3 regions of the Mesorhizobium sp. M1252 genome follow, and region 2 is predicted to be linked to each of the others. Evidence: predicted binding sites of a transcription regulator. Region 2 holds the regulator's gene; each other region holds the start of a gene.
What was found. Region 2 encodes LexA, which represses DNA repair genes until DNA is damaged. Its sites were predicted from a motif close to TGTTCNNNNTGTGTTCNG; they were not measured.
Positions count from the first base shown of each region.

Region 1: parE (DNA topoisomerase IV subunit B) is a predicted target of LexA. The motif match lies at 2,497-2,514, and genes of this name have one in related genera.
Region 3: NKH22_RS23650 (helicase-related protein) is a predicted target of LexA. The motif match lies at 2,799-2,816, and genes of this name have one in related genera.

Region 1 is NZ_JAMYLX010000001.1:310,931-316,999, reverse strand. It holds gene NKH22_RS01550 (type II and III secretion system protein family protein) at 1-1,343, opposite strand, end outside; gene cpaB (Flp pilus assembly protein CpaB) at 1,422-2,327, opposite strand; gene parE (DNA topoisomerase IV subunit B) at 2,585-4,639, shown strand; gene NKH22_RS01535 (FUSC family protein) at 4,742-6,069, shown strand, end outside.
Region 2 is NZ_JAMYLX010000015.1:15,653-21,721, forward strand. It holds gene NKH22_RS25080 (ComEC/Rec2 family competence protein) at 1-2,375, shown strand, start outside; gene lexA (transcriptional repressor LexA) at 2,369-3,151, opposite strand; gene NKH22_RS25090 (GntR family transcriptional regulator) at 3,357-4,121, opposite strand; gene kynU (kynureninase) at 4,290-5,537, shown strand; gene kynA (tryptophan 2,3-dioxygenase) at 5,643-6,069, opposite strand, start outside.
Region 3 is NZ_JAMYLX010000013.1:32,982-39,050, forward strand. It holds gene NKH22_RS23630 (DUF4760 domain-containing protein) at 1-346, shown strand, start outside; gene NKH22_RS23635 (hypothetical protein) at 343-516, opposite strand; gene NKH22_RS23640 (hypothetical protein) at 694-1,308, opposite strand; gene NKH22_RS23645 (IS1595 family transposase) at 1,453-2,406, opposite strand; gene NKH22_RS23650 (helicase-related protein) at 2,972-6,069, shown strand, end outside.

The sequences.
Region 1 (6,069 bases), on a different contig from region 2:
GTACTGCCGCTGGCCATTGCCACTGCACGATTGGCTTCGGACGATTTCACTTCCTCGGTGTTGTTGAGGAAATAGTCGACATTGCTGGCCGGCTGCGTGCCGTCGGTCGGCTCGAGCAGCTTCTTCGACGGATCGACCGGCTTGACCAGATAGGGGGTGACGATGATCACCAGATCGGTCTCGCGCCGCTGATAGGATTTGGAGGAGAACAGCGAGCCGAGCACCGGCAGCTTGCCGAGTCCGGGAAGACGCGATGTGGTAATGTCGTTCTGTGACTGCAGCAGGCCGGCGATCATGAAGCTCTGGCCATTCTTCAGGTCGACGGATGTTTTGGCGCGGCGCACGATAAAGCCCGGGACCGAGATATTGCCGATATTGTAGGAGGCCGAAGCGTCGATCGAGGACACTTCCGGCGCGATGTCGAGGCTCACCAGCCCGTCCTTGAGAACCGTCGGCGTGAAGTCGAGGCTGACGCCGTATTTCTTGTAGCTGACGGAAATCTTGCCATTGTCCTCGGAGACCGGGATCGGGAACTCGCCGCCGGCGAGGAAGCTTGCCGTCTGGCCCGAGCGGGCGATCAGGTTCGGCTCGGCCAGCCGCCTGGCGAGACCACGTTCCTCCAGCGCCTTGATGGCGACGTCGATCGACAGGCCGTTGGACAGCAGCCGGCCGATGATCTCGCCATTGCCGGCTCCCGGCACCGTGCCAGGATCGAGGGTGACGTCGCGCCCGCCAATGCCGTAAGCGAAATTGGCGCTGTATTTGGCGCCGAGATCCTGTCCGGCCTGGCGATTGATCTCGACGAAGCGGACGTTGAGCTGAACCTGCTGCGAGGACGAGATGTTGACCGAATTGATCACTTCCTCATTGCCGGAGAAGCGGCTGGCGATCTTGCTTGCCTTCTCGGCGGCGACCGCGTCATCGGCCTCGCCCGACAGCACGACGCGGCCATTGGCCGAGCCGACCTTGATCTTGGCGTCCGGCACGCTGGCGCGAATGGTGCTGGCCAGCTGGTCGGTGTCCAGCGTCACCTCGATATCTACGGTGCCGACCAGCTGCTTGTTCTCGTCGAACAGCGCGATGCCGGTGGTGCCGAGATTGTTGCCCAGCACATAGAAGGATTTGTCGGTCAGCGGATTGACGTTGGCGATCTCCGGATCGCCGATCACGATCTGGTAGAAGGCGGCATTGGTCATGACCGTCTTCGGCTTGCCCTTGGCCACCTTGATCGACGCATTCGTTGTCGACGAGACATGGACGATATCGTTGTCGGCCTTGGCTGGCGCGCTGAGGCCGAGCATTACGGCCGCGGCAAGGCAAGCCCCCACCGCAAGCGCCCGCATTGGGCGCAGCCCTTTCGTCGTCTGAAATGCATGAAGTCCCGACATCTGTCCCGTCCCTCGCCCGGTCCCCACCGGCAGTTATTGCTGGTCCCGCGCAGGAACCTGGTATTCTTCGACCTGCGTGCCGCGCGTCACGATGATCGTCTTGAATTTCGGCTTCTCAGGCTCCTTGGTCGCGGCAGTGAACAGCGCGCCGGCAGCGGCCTGGACGCCGGAGGCGACCGATCCGCCGAAGGACGAGATGGTGGTGACGCCGTCCTTGGCGGCCCCTCCGTCTGCGGCCGAGCGGAGCGACAGCGACAAGGTGCCGACGGTGCGGGCAAGCGCCACTTTCTGCGCGCCTTCGGTCGTCACCTCGATGGTGACGGAATTGGCGATCTGCGGTGTGGTCTGGCGCTCGTCGGCGCCCTGCCCCACCGTCAGCACCTTGGCGTCGGAGACGACAATCTCGGAGGTAACGGTCGATCCGGCAGCGCCCTGCGCGTTCTTGGCCACTTCCTGGATTTCGCCCGCATCGCGTGTCAGCACCACGTCGACCCGGTCGCCCGGCATGACGAAGCCGCCGACACCGGCGATCTCGTCGGTGCGGATTGTCACCGCCCGCATGCCGGGCGTCATCATGTTTGATAGCGTCGCGCGGCCGTTCGGCCCCGACAATTTGCTGATCAGCACCGGCTCGTTGACCTCGATCGGCGACAATACCACGCGGCTGCCTTCGGCGAGCAATGCATTGACTGTGGTGAATGCGCCCTGCGGCACCGAATCCTCGGACCATGGGATTTCGCTGAGCTGCGCCCGGTCAAGCTCCATGCCGTAACGCAGCGGCGCGTTGGCCACCACGATGGTCTTGAAGACGACCTTGGGGACGGCGGGCGCCGGGATCGACGCCGTTTTCTCTTCGGCATCGGCCTTGGCCTGGCTTTTCACCCAGAAATCCGCGGCAAAGATTGAAATCGCGCCGAAGACGGCAGCGATGCCAATCATCGTTATGGCCTTGCCCCTCACAACCAACCCCTGACATTCGTGGTCTTTTGTTTTGTTGAGGCGACGCTAGGCCGCTTTGTTAAAGATTCAGGAATCGCGCCCGCTCCGCACGGACCTATTTCCGCCGGCTTGGTTATCGAAAGGTTTTAGGATAAGAAGGGTTTAATCCCCGAACGTAACAGGAACTTCCGTCGCTTGGCGCCGAAAAGCGTGGCAGTATCGACGGGTGATTCGCGGCACCGGATTCTATGGCAGGCATGGACGACAACAACGATCTTTTCGGCAATCTGGAAAAGCAGCCCCAATCGGCTCGGACACCGGCGCGGCCGGCCGACCCGCTGCTGCAGGCCACGAAACGTTCCGTTGCGACCAAGGACGGCAGCGAGGGCTATAGTGCCGCCGACATCGAGGTGCTGGAGGGGCTGGAGCCGGTGCGGCGCCGTCCCGGCATGTATATTGGCGGCACCGACGACAAGGCGATGCACCATCTGTTTGCCGAGGTCATCGATAATTCGATGGACGAGGCGGTCGCCGGCCATGCCACCTTCATCGATGTCGAGCTGTCGGCCGACGGGTTTCTGACCGTCACCGACAATGGCCGCGGCATTCCGGTCGATCCGCATCCGAAATTCAAGAAACCGGCGCTCGAAGTCATCATGACGACGCTGCATTCGGGCGGCAAGTTCGATAGCAAGGTCTATGAGACCTCCGGCGGTCTGCACGGTGTCGGCGTCTCGGTCGTCAATGCGCTGTCGGACCATCTCGAAGTCGAGGTCGCGCGCGGTCGCCAGCTTTACCGCCAAAGGTTCTCGCGCGGCGTTCCGGTGAGCGGGCTGGAGCAGCTCGGCGAAGTGCACAACCGGCGCGGCACCAAAATCCGCTTCCATCCCGACGAGCAGATTTTCGGCAAGGGCGCCGCCTTCGAGCCGGCGCGGCTCTATCGCATGACCCGCTCGAAAGCCTATCTGTTCGGCGGCGTCGAGATCCGCTGGAGCTGCGACCCATCGCTGATCAAGGAAAAGGACCAGACGCCGGCCAAGGCGGAGTTCCATTTCCCCGGCGGCTTGAAGGACTATCTCAAGGCATCGCTCGGCGATGATTTCCAGGTGACCCGCGAAATCTTCGCCGGCAAGAGCGAGAAGCAGGGCGGCCACGGTTCGCTGGAATGGGCGGTGACCTGGTTCGGCGGTGACGGCTTCGTCAACTCCTACTGCAACACAATCCCGACCGGCGAAGGCGGCACGCATGAGGCCGGCTTTCGCAATGTGCTGACGCGCGGGCTTCGGGCCTATGCCGACCTGGTCGGCAACAAGCGCGCCTCGATCGTCACCTCCGAAGACGTGATGATCTCGGCGGCAGGCATGCTATCGGTGTTTATTCGCGAGCCGGAATTCGTCGGCCAGACCAAGGACAGGCTGGCAACGATCGAAGCCATTCGCATTGTCGAGACCGCCATCCGCGATCCCTTCGACCACTGGCTGGCCGACAATCCGCAGGAAGCCTCCAAGCTGCTGGAATGGGTGATTGCGCGCGCCGACGAGCGGGTGCGCCGGCGCCAGGAAAAGGAAGTGTCGCGCAAGAGCGCGGTGCGCAAGCTGCGCCTTCCCGGCAAGCTCGCCGACTGCACGCAGAATGCCGCCGCGGGCGCCGAACTGTTCATCGTCGAAGGCGACTCGGCCGGCGGCTCGGCCAAGCAGGCGCGCGACCGCGCCAGCCAGGCGGTGCTGCCGCTGCGCGGAAAAATCCTCAACGTCGCCAGCGCCGGCAACGACAAGCTAGCCGCCAACCAGCAGATTTCGGACCTGATTCAGGCGCTCGGCTGCGGCACGCGCTCGAAATACCGCGACGAGGATTTGCGCTATGACCGCGTGATCATCATGACCGACGCCGACGTCGACGGCGCTCACATAGCCTCGCTGCTGATCACCTTCTTCTACCAGGAAATGCCGAACCTGGTGAATGGCGGCCATCTGTATCTGGCGGTGCCGCCGCTCTATTCGATCCGGCAAGGCGGCAAGGTTGCCTATGCCAGGGACGATGCGCACAAGGACGAGCTGTTGCGCACCGAATTCACCGGCCGCGCCAAGGTCGAGATCGGCCGTTTCAAGGGCCTGGGCGAAATGATGGCCGCGCAGCTGAAGGAAACCACCATGGACCCGAGGAAGCGCACGCTGCTCAGGGTCGATGTCATCGACGCCGTGGCGGCAACCAAGGATGCTGTCGACGCGCTGATGGGCACCAAGCCGGAAGCCCGCTTCCGCTTCATCCAGGAACGCGCCGAATTCGCCGCAACGGAAGTGCTGGATATCTGAGCGCCGGCCGACTCTTTGTTTTGACGCAGTTCCGGGCGGAAAACCGTTTCACACTTTTCCTCGAATTGCTCTAGCCTGCGCTTCCGATACGGAGACCAGCTTGTGATCTGGGCGCGGCTGAAGAGCTACTTCGAAACCAGTTTGGCGGGCCTGACGCAGCCGACGCGCTCGGATTGGATTTTCGCCCTGCGCACGGTTTCGGCCGGTCTGATCGCGCTTCTCGCTGCTTACGCGCTAAAACTCGACCACCCGCAATGGGCGATGATGACGGTCTTCATCGTCGCCCAGCCGGTCGCCGGCATGGTGCTGGCGAAAGGTTTTTACCGGCTGCTCGGCACGCTGGCCGGTGGACTTGCGGCGATCGGCATCACCTCGGTTTTCGGCACCAATCCCTGGCTGCTGGTCACGGCGCTGTCCGTCTGGATTGGGCTGTGCACGCTGGTTTCGTCGCTGCTGCGCAATCCGGAAGCCTATGGCGCCGCACTTGCCGGCTATACCGCGATGATCATTGGGCTGCCGGCTTTCGGCCAGCCGCACGTGGTCGTCGATCTCGCTGTCGCGCGCTGCGCCGAGATCGTGCTCGGCATCGTCTGCGCCGGCCTGACCAGCCGGCTGATCCTGCCCAAGCTGGCCGCTGACGCCATCATCTCCAGGCTGAAGCGCAGCATCCTCGACCTTGCAACCTATGCAGGCGGCGCTTTTTCCGGTGGCGACCCGGCGACGCTGGCCGGCCTGCACCGCAAGCTGATCACCGACGCCCAGATGCTGGCCGAGATGCGCGCCTATGCCCGGCTCGAAGCACCGAGCTTCGCCACCCGCGCCCATCCGGTCCGCCTAACCATCGGTCAGCTTCTCTCGGCGCTGTCGGCGGCACGCGCGCTGCATTCGCATGCCGCGCCGAAAAGCGCAGCCCTCATTCCGGTGCGCTCCGAACTGCAGTCGCTGGTCAGCGAGCTGGCAGCCACGCCGGAGGCGCTGGACGACACGTCGCCCTGGGTGACGCGGCTCGACGCGATTGCCGGCAAGGCCCGGCAAATGCCCGACGCCTCGACCGATCAGGGCGACGACAGGGTCGGCACCATCACGCGCCTCACCATCGCCGCCGATTTCGCCGAAGCCTTCAAGCAGGTGCTGCGCGGCCTCGACGCCCTGCGCGCACCGGTGACGCGCCCGAGCCGGAGCAACAGGCAGCTGCCCGCGCTGGTGGTGCATCGCGATTATCCCGGGGCTTCGCGCAATGCCATACGCGCCGCCCTTGCCACGCTGGCGGTCGCCGCCTTCTGGCTGACGACGAAATGGTCCGATGCGGCCGGCACCGTCATCCTCGTTGCCGTCGTCTCCAGTCTTTTCGCCGCGCGGCCTGACCCGGTGCGGGTGTCCTGGGGCTTCTTCAAGGGAACGCTGCTGGCTTTGCCCTTTGCCTTCCTTGT
Region 2 (6,069 bases):
CCTATGCCGAGCCGCTGCCCCTCGCGCTGCCTGAGCCGCATCCCGGCATAGCGCCCGCGCTGCCCGGTCACGCCTTGCCGGCGCAAGTCACAGCGCCCGGATCTATCGCCCGACTGCGCAGACGGCTTCGCCGCCCGTCATGGCCCGCGCTCCGCCGCAGCCTTGCCGTGGCCGCCAACACGGAGCTCGACCGGGGCGTCGCCTTCCTGCTGGTCCCGGTTTTCCTGGCAGCCGGCGTCATCGTCTACTTCTCGCTGGCCGGCGAGCCGGGCTTTGCGCAGCCAATCGCCATTGTGGTGCTGGCGACATGTTGCGCTGTCGCCACGCGATCGCGGCCGAGGACGCATCTGTTCTGCATGGCCGCGATGCTGTGCGCGCTCGGCGTCGTCGCCGCCAAAGTCGAGACCTGGCGCGCCGGAACGCAGATGCTCGGCTCCGAGATCCAGACACGGCTGACCGGCCGCGTCGTCAGTCTCGAACAGATGGAGAGCGGGCGCATCAGGCTGACGCTCGACGTGGTTTCGACCGCTTACCCCAAGCTGCGCTACGCCCCGGAGCGGGTCAGGCTCTCGGCGCGGACCGTTCCCGCCGATATGACCGCCGGCTCCCTGATCACCGGCTATGCCAGGCTGTTGCCGCCGACCGGTCCGGTGCGGCCGGAGAGCTACGATTTCTCCTTCGACAGCTATTTCACCGGTATCGGCGGCAGCGGCTTCTTTCTCGGCAATCCGAAAACCATTGCTACGCAGGGACCGCCGCCGCTGACCGCGCGGCTCTCCTCGGCAATCGAGAGCGCGCGCGAAAACATTGCCGACCATATCAGGGGCAAGATCGGCGGCGCCGAAGGCGAGATTGCCGCGGCGCTGATTGTCGGCGTGCGCGCCGGCATCCCGGACGAGGTCAACGAAGCGATGCGGCGCACCGGCATCTATCACATCATCTCCATCTCCGGCCTGCATATGGCGCTGGTTGCCTGCACCATCATGGCGTTGCTGCGCGGCGCCTTTGCGCTGTTTCCGGATTTCTCCTCGCGCCGGCCGGTGAAGAAATATGCAGCAGTGGCAGCACTCGTCTCCATCGCCGCCTATCTCGTCATTTCAGGCATCGTGGTGGCTGCCGAGCGCAGTTTCATCATGCTAGCGGTCATGCTTGTCGCCGTGCTGTTTGATCGCGCCGCACTCACCATGCGCAATCTGGCGATCTCCGCCATTGCCGTCATCCTGGTGTCGCCGCACGAGGTGGTCGGTCCCAGCTTCCAGATGTCGTTTGCCGCCACTGCCGCCCTTGTCGGCGCCTATGCCGGCTGGGCCGATTACCGCGCCGACAAGGTGAGAACGCCACCGGCAAAGCGCTCCTTCGTCGGCTTCCTGTCGCGAAAATTCGCGCTGGCCATGGGCGGCCTCGCCATGACCTCGATCATCGCCGGCAGTGCAACCTTGCTGTTCGCCATCTGGCATTTTCAGCGTGTGTCGCCGCTCAGCCTGATCGCCAATCTGGCCGTGATGCCGATTGTATCGTTGATCGTCATGCCGTTTGCCGTGCTCAGCGCGCTGGCGATGCCGTTCGGCGCCGACGGACCGTTCCTCTATGTGATGGGCAAAGGCCTGACGGCGATGATCGCCATATCGGCCTGGATTTCCGAGCGCTCGCCGGTCGATGCCGTCGGGTTGATTTCCATCCGCTCGGTGCTGCTGGTGACGGTCGCCCTCGTCATCGCCACCATGGCCACCACCTGGCTCAGGCTGGCGGCCGTGCCTTTCGCGCTGGCCGGCCTGTTGACGGTGCCGCAGGTGCTTACGCCCGACGTGCTCATATCCGAGGATGCGCATCTGGTGGCCATGCCGATCGGTGGCGGCGAACTCGCCCTCAACCGCGAACGCTCCAACGAATTCACCACGGACAATTGGAAACGGGCGCTGCGGGCCGAAACCATTATCCCACCTGAGATTTTCGAGTCAACAGATACGCGGTTCGATCTCGATCCGCTCGATCTGCCGCCCGGCTCGCCCTTCTATTGCACCGGCGATCTCTGTATCGCCCGGCACCCTTCCGGAGCCATTGTAGCGCTTGCGAAAGACCGCAAGACGGCGCGGCCGGCCTGTGCCTTCGCGAGCCTGATCGTCATCGATGACGCCACCGCCTACAATCCGTGCCGCGACCCGCTGGTGCTGGTCGTGACGAAGAAACAGCTGGCCCGCGACGGCAGCGCCGCCGTCTTCTTCGATCCGCAATCGGCAGCTGCAGCGCCAACCATCCGCTTCGCCGTCGACAAGCCGTATCGCCCCTGGCACGAGCAACGCCGCTTCTCCCGCGAAGCGCGCGGCCTGCCGCCTTACAACCAGCGTGAAAAGTACAAACCCAAGCCGGCTCAGTAGCGCCGGATCAATCCGACAAGCTTGCCCTGCACCTTCACCCTGTCCGGTCCAAAAATGCGGGTCTCGTAGGCCGGGTTGGCGGCTTCCAGGGCGATCGAGGCGCCCTTGCGGCGGAAGCGTTTCAGGGTCGCTTCCTCATCGTCGACCAACGCCACCACGATCTCGCCGGGGCTGGCTGTGTCGGCATTGCGGATGATGACCGTGTCGCCATCGAAAATGCCGGCCTCGATCATCGAATCGCCCTTGACCTCGAGCGCGTAGTGTTCGCCGCCCATGATCATATCGGGCGGCACCGAGATCGAATGGGTCTGATGCTGGATGGCGTCGATCGGCACGCCGGCGGCGATGCGTCCCATAACCGGGATTGAAATCGCGGAAACGGCATCGTCATTGCCGGCCGACATCGAACGCGACGGCGAGCCCGGCTTGATCTGGCGGCCGAGACCGCCTTGGCCCAACGCGCCTTGTCCTTGGCCGCCTTGCCCTTGGCCGGTTTGACCAAGACTGCCCTGAATGACGCTCGGCGAAAACTTCCTCGCCGCATTGAGGCCTGGTGCGATCGAGTCGGGCAGCCGCAGCACTTCCAGCGCGCGCGCCCGGTTCGGCAGCCGGCGAATGAAACCGCGCTCCTCAAGCGCCGTGATCAGGCGGTGGATGCCGGACTTGGAGGCGAGGTCGAGCGCTTCCTTCATCTCGTCGAAGGACGGCGGGATTCCGCTCTCCTTCAGGCGTTCATGGATGAACATCAGAAGCTCATGTTGTTTGCGCGTCAGCATCGCGGCCCCCAAGGGTTCTGAAACCAGAATCAGAAAAAACAAACCCAGAACAAACACTATCTGTTCCAGTTGTGTTCCGCAACCTTTTAAAGTTTAATGAATGTGTTGACGTTTTGTTCAGCGTAACGTTCGGCGCTGCGAGCGCCGCCTGCGCCCAGTTGCCAGCAACGGGGTGAAACGAAGACAAAGTGCCCTGCGTCGTCGGCTACGATCGCCGCTTCCTTTTCGGACGGGGCTGCGCAGCATCCGCGCGGGGTTCTCTCTGGGCATAGACCCGCAGCGTGTAGCCGATGTGAGCGGTCATCAGAGTTTTCGCACGTTCGACGTCGCGATCGAGGGCCGCTTCCATCAGGGCGGTATGGTGTTCGATCGCCACGGCGTCGCGCAGGGCCGCCACGGCCTTCCGGTGTCCGTCCGTGCGGCCGGCGGCGGCGCGCAGCGTCGGGGCCAGACCCAGAAAGCGGTGATGGCGATGCAATTGGTCGGAAATCGTTGCATTGAAGCGCAGCAGCCAGCTGGATGTCGCGGCACTGAGCAGCGCCGCATGGAAGGCATCGTGTTTTTCGTACCACGCGTCGACCGCATCATCCGATGGATCGTCGAGAACAGACCCGCACCGTGAGAGACGATAGTGGGCGGCAACGACCGCGTCTTCCCACTCACGGTCGCCCTTCTCGATCGATTCCACCAGCAGGGGCAGTTCGACCACCAGCCGCGCACGTGCCAAATCCTCGAGCTCCGCCCGAGAGACGGGAGCGACCGCAAACCCGCGGTTGCTGATGGCGGTCACAAGCCGTTCCGCCTCCAGCCGCGACAGCGCCTCGCGCAACGGCGTCCAGCCGATGCCGTAGGTGTTGCGCAGCGTGCTCAGCTTCAACGGCGCGGCAGGCGCCAGCCGGGTCGCAAGAATATCGCGCCTGAGCAGGCGATAGGCCACTTCCGTCTTCGAGGTCTGCTCGTCATCCAGCATCGTGATCCATCAGACATAAACGCTCGGGCGGATCATTATATATCAAAGCCTTTCAATGGGTGAATTATATATAATGTTTGACAGTTCAAGGGCGACCACTCAAGATCGCCGGCATGTTTGGGCGGCAGGCTCCGCCGCGCGCGTTTGTCCATGGAGGGGCGCCGGATCATGAGCACGACACCCGATCTCGCTACAATCGAAGCAATGGATGCCGCCGATCCGCTGCGCTCCATGCGTGAACGCTTTGTCTTGCCGCAAGGCGTGATTTATCTCGACGGCAATTCCCTGGGCGCCGCGTCAGCGGTCGTCTTCAGCGAACTGCAGCAGGCCGCCACGCAGGAATGGGCGCACGACCTCATTCGCGCCTGGAACACCGCCGGCTGGTTCAACATGCCGGTGGAACTCGGAGATCAGCTCGGGCGACTGATCGGCGCGGCTGATGGGCAGACGGTGGTCTGCGACACAACCTCGATCAACATCTACAAGCTGCTGCACGCAGCGCTCGGCATGCGGCCGGATCGGTCGGTCATCGTTGCCGAGGGCGACAGTTTCCCGACCGACCCCTACATGGCCGAAGGCGTCGCCTCGACCCGGCCGGGAACGCGGCTGCGGCTGGAGGGCGTCGACGCGGCCGCAATCGAGGAGCTGATCGACGACAGCGTTGCCGTCATCCTGGTCAACCACGTCAACTACAAATCCGGCCAGTTGCGCGACATGGCGGCGCTGACGCGCAAGGCACATGACGCCGGCGCGCTGATCATCTGGGATCTCTGCCACACGGCCGGCGCCTTGCCGGTCGAACTTGACCGTGCCAATGCCGATTTCGCCGTCGGCTGCACCTACAAATACCTCAATGGCGGCCCGGGCTCGCCGGCCTTCATCTACGCGGCCGAGCGCCACCATGACGATGCCCACCAGCCGCTCAGCGGCTGGTGGGGCCATGCGCGGCCCTTTGCCTTCGAGCAGGGCTTTGCCGTCGGCAGCGGCATTCGCCGCTTCCTGTGCGGAACGCAGCCGGTGCTGTCGATGCGGGCGCTCAAGGGCGCGCTCGATATCTGGAACGACGTCGATATGGCGGCGGTGCGCAGAAAAAGCATCGCGCTGACCGACCTGTTTATCCAGCTCGTCGAAGCCAGATGCGGCGCCTACCGGCTTGAACTGGAAAGTCCTCGCGACGGCAGCCAGCGCGGCAGCCAGGTGTCGTTCCTCCATCCGCATGGCTATCAGGTGATGCGCGCGCTGATCGAGCGCGGCGTGATCGGCGATTTCCGGGCGCCGTCGACCATCCGTTTCGGCTTCACGCCGCTCTATGTCGGATATGGCGATGTCTGGCAGGCGGTCGAAGTCCTGGAGGATATTCTGCGCACCGGCGCCTGGCAGGACGCCCGCTTCGCGGTGAAGACCGCGGTTACGTGAGAAACCAGAGCAATTTCAGGAAAAGTGTGAAGCGGTTTTCCGTCCGAAATTGCGTCAATCAAAGAGCTAGAGCATTTCGCCGTTTCCGTTAAACGGTGAAATGCTCTAGAGCCGGGTGCGGACCGTCCAGAGCTCCGGAAACAGCACGACCTCCAGCATCTTCTTCAGATAGGAGGCGCCTGAGGTGCCGCCGGTGCCGCGCTTCAAGCCGATGATGCGCTCGACCGTTGTGACGTGGTTGAAGCGCCAGCGGCGGAAGTAATCCTCGAAGTCGACCAGCTTCTCGGCCAGTTCGTAGAGCATCCAGTAGCGCTGCGGGTCGCGGTAGACGGTTTGCCAGGCAGCCAGCACGTCTTCGTTCTCACCGCGCGTCTCGCGCCAGTCCGTGCGCCCGGCATCGGCGCCGATGTCGAAGCCATTGCGCGCCAAAAGCAGAAGCGCCTCGTCGTACAGCGACGGCGTGGCCAGGATCGCTTCCAGCCTGTCCGTAAGATCGCGCCGGTGCTTGTGCGGCCCGAGCATGGCTGGGTTG
Region 3 (6,069 bases), on a different contig from region 2:
TTACCTCAATCACTACGAGCTTGTTTCAATTGGGATCCTACAAAACATTTTAGACGCTGACATCTACCGCAATTGGATGCGTGGGCCGTTTGTGCGGGATTGGAATGCAGCAGCACCATTTATCCAGCGGGAACGGTGGAAATGGGATAGCGCCAAAGGAGAGTGGCAGTACTATCACGCTCTCTTCACCCACTTTCAATCTGTCGCTGAGGCGTGGAGTGACGAAGCGATAATGCTCAACGAAAACTATTCTCCTGCGCCAATTGGGCCACCTGCGCCTATCGACGAAGCCTATCCGCCTATTACGGATGAAAAGCAGGCGGATGCCAGTGACGGCATAGCCTAGCAGGGCTTTTGGCGTCGCTGCCGCACCAATTCCTTTATCTGTTCCTTAGTCAACTTCGGGGCCTTGGCGGTCTTATCCACCACGGCCTCGAAAGTGGCGTCTGATTGATCGATTTTTAACCGGCGCGACGCGTCGCGGAACTTATCGATCTGCTCTTTTTCCTTGGTCATGGTTCCTGACTCTAGACGGATTCGATGGAGTCATATATATAAGAAGCCCGCTGGCGAGGTAACTCGCCAGCGGGGCAACCCGAGCCTTAGATGCAATGCAGAGCTTCGGCCCTCATTCAACTATTATGCGGGTTTGCCACATGGGATGCTCCTTTCTCCTGTGCCTCGCAACGGCGGTTAAAAGGGAATCTCATCGTCCAGCTCTCGCGAGCGAGACGGCATCGTCGCTTGGACGTTTGCCAATCCCGCTTTCAAGTTCTGGACAACGGTGGAGCCGGAGGGAGTCGAACCCTCGGGGTGTGTACCTGGGTAGGGTGTACCCCGTCCAACCGGCCCCAATTCTGTATTAGAAGGCTCTGGCGTTTCCGCGCCGGGGCCTTCTGCTTTTCCGACCAAGGCCCAACCTTGGCCGTCGTTATCAATCAAGCCTTCATGCTTCATCTTCGACAGGCGAGTGCTAACGGAGGCCTTGCTGGTGTCGATTTGGCGATGCTCAGTGATAAAATCGAAGATCGTGGCGGGGGTGGTGTTGCCCTGAGAAATGGCGTCGATGATCGCGTTATTGATCGGGCTTGGGCCAGCAGCCACGGTAGCCGGGAAGAACGTTCCGCCCCCAGCCGCTCCTTTGCCCGCGTCCTCCAACAATTCAAGAGCCGCGTCGAGCTCGCGAATATCCTTCCGGATTTCTGCTGCCTGCGCCAGCAGCTCCTGCTTTTTCTTCTTCAGAATGTCCAACGCCAAAGTCATCGAATCGGGCTCAACTTCTGGAGCCTTTATGATGCCAAATGGCAAGCAGAGTCAATCCAAAGGTGGTTGGCTATTGGGTTTGTGCCAAGCTGTTGGTGTTAAGGTCTCTTTAAACGTCGCCAGCGGGGCTTCTGCCGCCATAGCGGCAACTCCAATTGGACCGGCTTGCGGAAGTGGAGCGCCTTCGCTTCAATTAGGCCCGCGATAGGTGAGGCGCTTGCCAGCGGCACCCTTCAAGGCGATGAAAGCGCGGGTGCCATCATCAACGCCCATGGCAATGCGGTTGCTGTAGCGGAAGTCGAATTCAGCGAGATAGCGGTGCAGATGGTGTTCGCCGCAATGCTGATAGACGCCCTTCATGCCGCGCTTGAAGATCGAATAGAAGCCTTCCACGGTGTTCGTGTGGATGGTCTTTTCGCCTTCATAGCGAACGTATTCGTCTTTGGTGTGGTTGACGGCATCATGTGACGCGAATTCCTGGCCAACGCGGCGATACATCTGGGCCTCATCCGTCATCAACGCGCTTTCCTTGGCTACGTTGGCGCGGACGATTGGCATGATGGTGCCAACGCGGGCGGTATCGATATGGAATGAACGAGCCCGGCCGCCGCGCTCTACCAGAGTAACGACCGTGTTCTTGTGCGCACTACCACCACGCTTAACGGGTGTATCCTTAAGGCGTCCGATGTAGGTTTCGTCCACTTCAACGGTCTTGCCATTGCCGCCCATAGGGGAAAGCGCGCCAGACGCCATTGCAAGGCGAATGCGATGGCACAGGAACCAAGCGGCCTCATAGGTGCATTCGAGTATGCGGTGCATCTGGTGAGCGCTGATGCCCTTCTTAGAGGCACACATAAGGTGGATAGCCTGAAGCCACTTGGTGAGCGGCATATGGCTTTCCTCAAAGATCGAACCCATGCGGACGGTGAACTGCGAACGGCAAGCGCTGCACTTGTACAGGCCGTGACGCTCGACGCCGTTGGGGTTTTTCTTGGACGGCTTGGTGCGAACGCCCTTCAACGAGTAGTGGCGATCAACAGAGCCGCACTTGGGGCAAACCGGACCATTCGGCCACAGGATGCCTTCCACATGCTCGAAAGCCTTGGCTTCGTCGTGGAACTCGGGGCGGGACAGAACGGACATGGAAATCTCCTATGCCCTTACCCTACGTAATCAGTTTGGGTTTGTCAACCGGATAATCGCCACATGTTGGGGTGAACAAACCAGGAAAATCCCGCCATCGCTGATTCATCGCCGATTCGTTCCGGCTTTGAGCGCAACGGTTAACGACCAAGGCCGAAAATCACCGGCAAATGGTTAAGGCCGATTAAGAAAATTCAACAATTTCATAATGTTGGCCGAGGCGTATCGGATCACGACGATGCCCCGCCGGCAAAGGTTAACGCCAATGGTCGCCTTGCAGGAATCGGGCCAGTTTCCGCGATTCAGCATATGGTGAGACTCAGGCTCGCAAAATCCACATGTAGCCGTGAACAAAAGCTGAATCTGCCGGAGTCACTGATTCGTCGCCGATTCGTTCCAGACTCGTTCCAACTGTTAATTGAGACCTCAACGACGAACCGTGGGACTGCCGGCCGGAACATTCCGCTTTCGCTTCGCGCCTGAAATCCCTATGTGTCGCCTGTCATACGCGCCACGCGAGGCGCGCTCCCGACAACACGATGCAGAAAGCCTCATCTCCAGGCCGATGAACATCCAGCCGAAACACACCGAGCCGCTGATCCTGTCGGGCCGCGACGTGACTGCCGTGCTGGGTCCGACCAACACCGGCAAGACCCATCTCGCCATCGAGCGCATGGTGGCACATGAGAGCGGCATTATCGGCCTGCCGCTCCGCCTTCTGGCGCGCGAGGTCTATGCCCGCGTCTGCGAAAAGGTCGGCGCCCACAAGGTGGCGCTCATCACCGGCGAGGAAAAAATCCAGCCGCCCGGCGCGAAATATTCGGTCTGCACCGTCGAAGCCATGCCGCGCGAGACCGACGTTGCCTTCGTCGCCATCGACGAGGTGCAACTCGCCGGCGACCTCGAGCGCGGCCACATCTTCACCGACCGTATCCTGCACCTGCGCGGCCGCCAGGAAACGCTGCTGCTCGGCGCGGCCACCATGCATGGCATCCTGCAAAAGCTGCTGAGAGGCGTCTCGGTGGTGACGCGCCCTCGCCTGTCGCACCTGGCCTATGCCGGCTCGAAGAAATTGACCCGCCTGCCGCGGCGTACGGCGATCGTCGCTTTCTCCGCCGACGAGGTCTATGCCATCGCTGAGCTGATCCGCCGCCAGCAAGGAGGAGCGGCGGTCGTGCTCGGCGCGCTGTCGCCCCGCACCCGCAATGCCCAGGTGGCAATGTTCCAGGCAGGCGACGTCGACTATCTCGTCGCCACCGACGCCATCGGCATGGGGCTCAACCTTGATCTCGATCATGTCGCCTTCGCCCAGAACCGCAAATTCGACGGCTATCAGTACCGCAATCTCACGGCGGCCGAGCTCGGCCAGATCGCCGGCCGCGCCGGCCGCCATCTGCGCGACGGCACCTTCGGCGTCACCGGCCAGGTCGATCCGCTGGACGAGGAGTTGGTCAAGCGCATCGAGGGGCACGAGTTCGATCCGGTGAAGGTGCTGCAATGGCGCACCGCGCATTTCGACTTCGCCAGCCTCGACGCGCTGAAGCGCTCGATCGAAACCAACGCGCCGGTCGAAGGCCTGACGCGGGCGCTGCCGGCGGTCGATGCCCAGGCGCTCGAACATCTCTCCCGCGACGAGGACATCCGCGCGCTGGCTACCAATGCCAAGCGCGTCGCGCTGCTGTGGGAAGCCTGCGCGTTGCCGGACTACCGCAAGATCGCGCCGGCCCAGCACTCCGACCTGATCGCTTCTATCTACACCGACCTCGCCAAACACGGCCATGTCGACGAGAACTACATGGCCGAGCAGGTGCGCCGCGCCGATACGACCGAGGGGGACATCGACACGCTGTCGCACCGCATTGCGCAGATCCGCACCTGGACATTCGTGTCCAACCGGCCGGGCTGGCTGGCCGATCAGGCACACTGGCGGGAAAAGACGCGCGAAATCGAAGACAGATTGTCGGATGCGCTGCATGAGCGGTTGACGAAACGGTTTGTAGACCGCAGGACTTCCGTCCTCATGCGGCGCCTTAGAGAAAATACAATGCCTGAAGCCGAAATCAGTCCTACCGGAACCGTCCTTGTCGAAGGCCATCATGTCGGCGAGTTGCAAGGGTTCCGCTTCACCGCCGACCAGAGCGCCGGCGGCGAAGACGCCAAGGCCGTGCGTACGGCAGCGCAAAAAGCGCTGGCCGCCGAGTTCGAGGCGCGTGCCGAACGCTTCGGCGCCTGCGCCAATGGCGACCTTGCGCTCGGCTCCGACGGCACGCTGCGCTGGATCGGCGCGCCGATCGGCACGCTGGTTGCCGGCGAGGACGCGCTGAAGCCGCGCCTGGTGCTTTTGGCCGACGAGCAGTTGACCGGCCCCGCCCGAGACAAGGTCGCCGCGCGCGCCGAGCGTTTCGTCAATTTCCAGATCGAATCCTTGCTGAAGCCGCTGGTCGACTTGAAGAATGCCGAGCAGATCGCCGGCATCGGCCGTGGCATCGCCTTCCAGCTCGTCGAGCATTTCGGCCTCATCAACCGCCGCGACATCGCCGAGGAAATGAAGTCGCTCGACCAGGAGGGTCGCGCCGCCTTGCGCCGGCTCGGTGTGCGCTTCGGCGCCTACCACGTCTTCGTGCCGGCGCTGATCAAGCCGGCGCCCGCCGGACTGATTACGCTGTTGTGGGCGCTGAAGAACGACGGCAAGGACAAGCCGGGCTTTGGCGACGTGGTGCACGCACTGGCTTCCGGCCGCACCTCGGTGGTCATCGATCCTGCTTTCGACAAGAGCTTCTACAAGCTTGCCGGCTACCGCAATCTCGGCCGCCGCGCCGTGCGCATCGACATTCTGGAACGGCTGGCCGACCTGATCCGGCCTGCGACCAACTGGAAGCCCGGTCTGGGACAGCGCCCGGACGGCGCCTATGACGGCCAGTCCTTCATGGTGACGCCGCCGATGATGTCCATCCTCGGCGCCACCGCCGACGACATGGAAGAGATCCTGAAAGGTCTCGGCTATCGCGCCGAGCCGAAGCCGCCGGCAGAGGTCAAGGCGCGGCTGGAAGCACAGGACAACGCGGCGCGGGAAGCGGCTGCCGCCAAGCTGGCTGCGGACGCGGCTGCAAAAGCTGAACAGGCCAAGGCGGCGGAAGCCGCTGCAAGTGAAGCCGTCGCTGAAGCGCCGGCCGTTGGATCGGAGCCGGATGCGGTTGCCGCCGCTGAGCCTGCGGCTGAGCAGCCCGTCGCCGAAGCCGCAGCGGAGGCTGTTGCTGCGGACGCTCAGCCGGGCGCACCTCCCGAGGGTTCGGAGCCAACTGCGGCCGTTGAAGCCACCGCCGAAGCTCCAGCCATCGCGGAAGCAACGGCAGAGCCCGTCGCGGAAGAACAGGTCGAAGCTCCCATAGAAATCGCGGAAGAAGCTCCGGCTGTTGCGGAAGCTGACGACACCGTCCCCGAAAGCGCCGACGCCACCGTCGCCGAAAACGCCGACGCCCTTACCTCCCCCTCGATGGGGGAGGTCGCGGCGCGAAGCGACGCGGGTGGGGGTGACAGCGTTAACGAAGCAGGTGCAGACACACCAGACACTTCAGGCGCAACCGCCGACGCCGGCGCTGCCCCCACCCCGGCGCTGCGCGCCGACCCTCCCCACGAGGGGGAGGGTGGAAGCGCTGAGCCTGT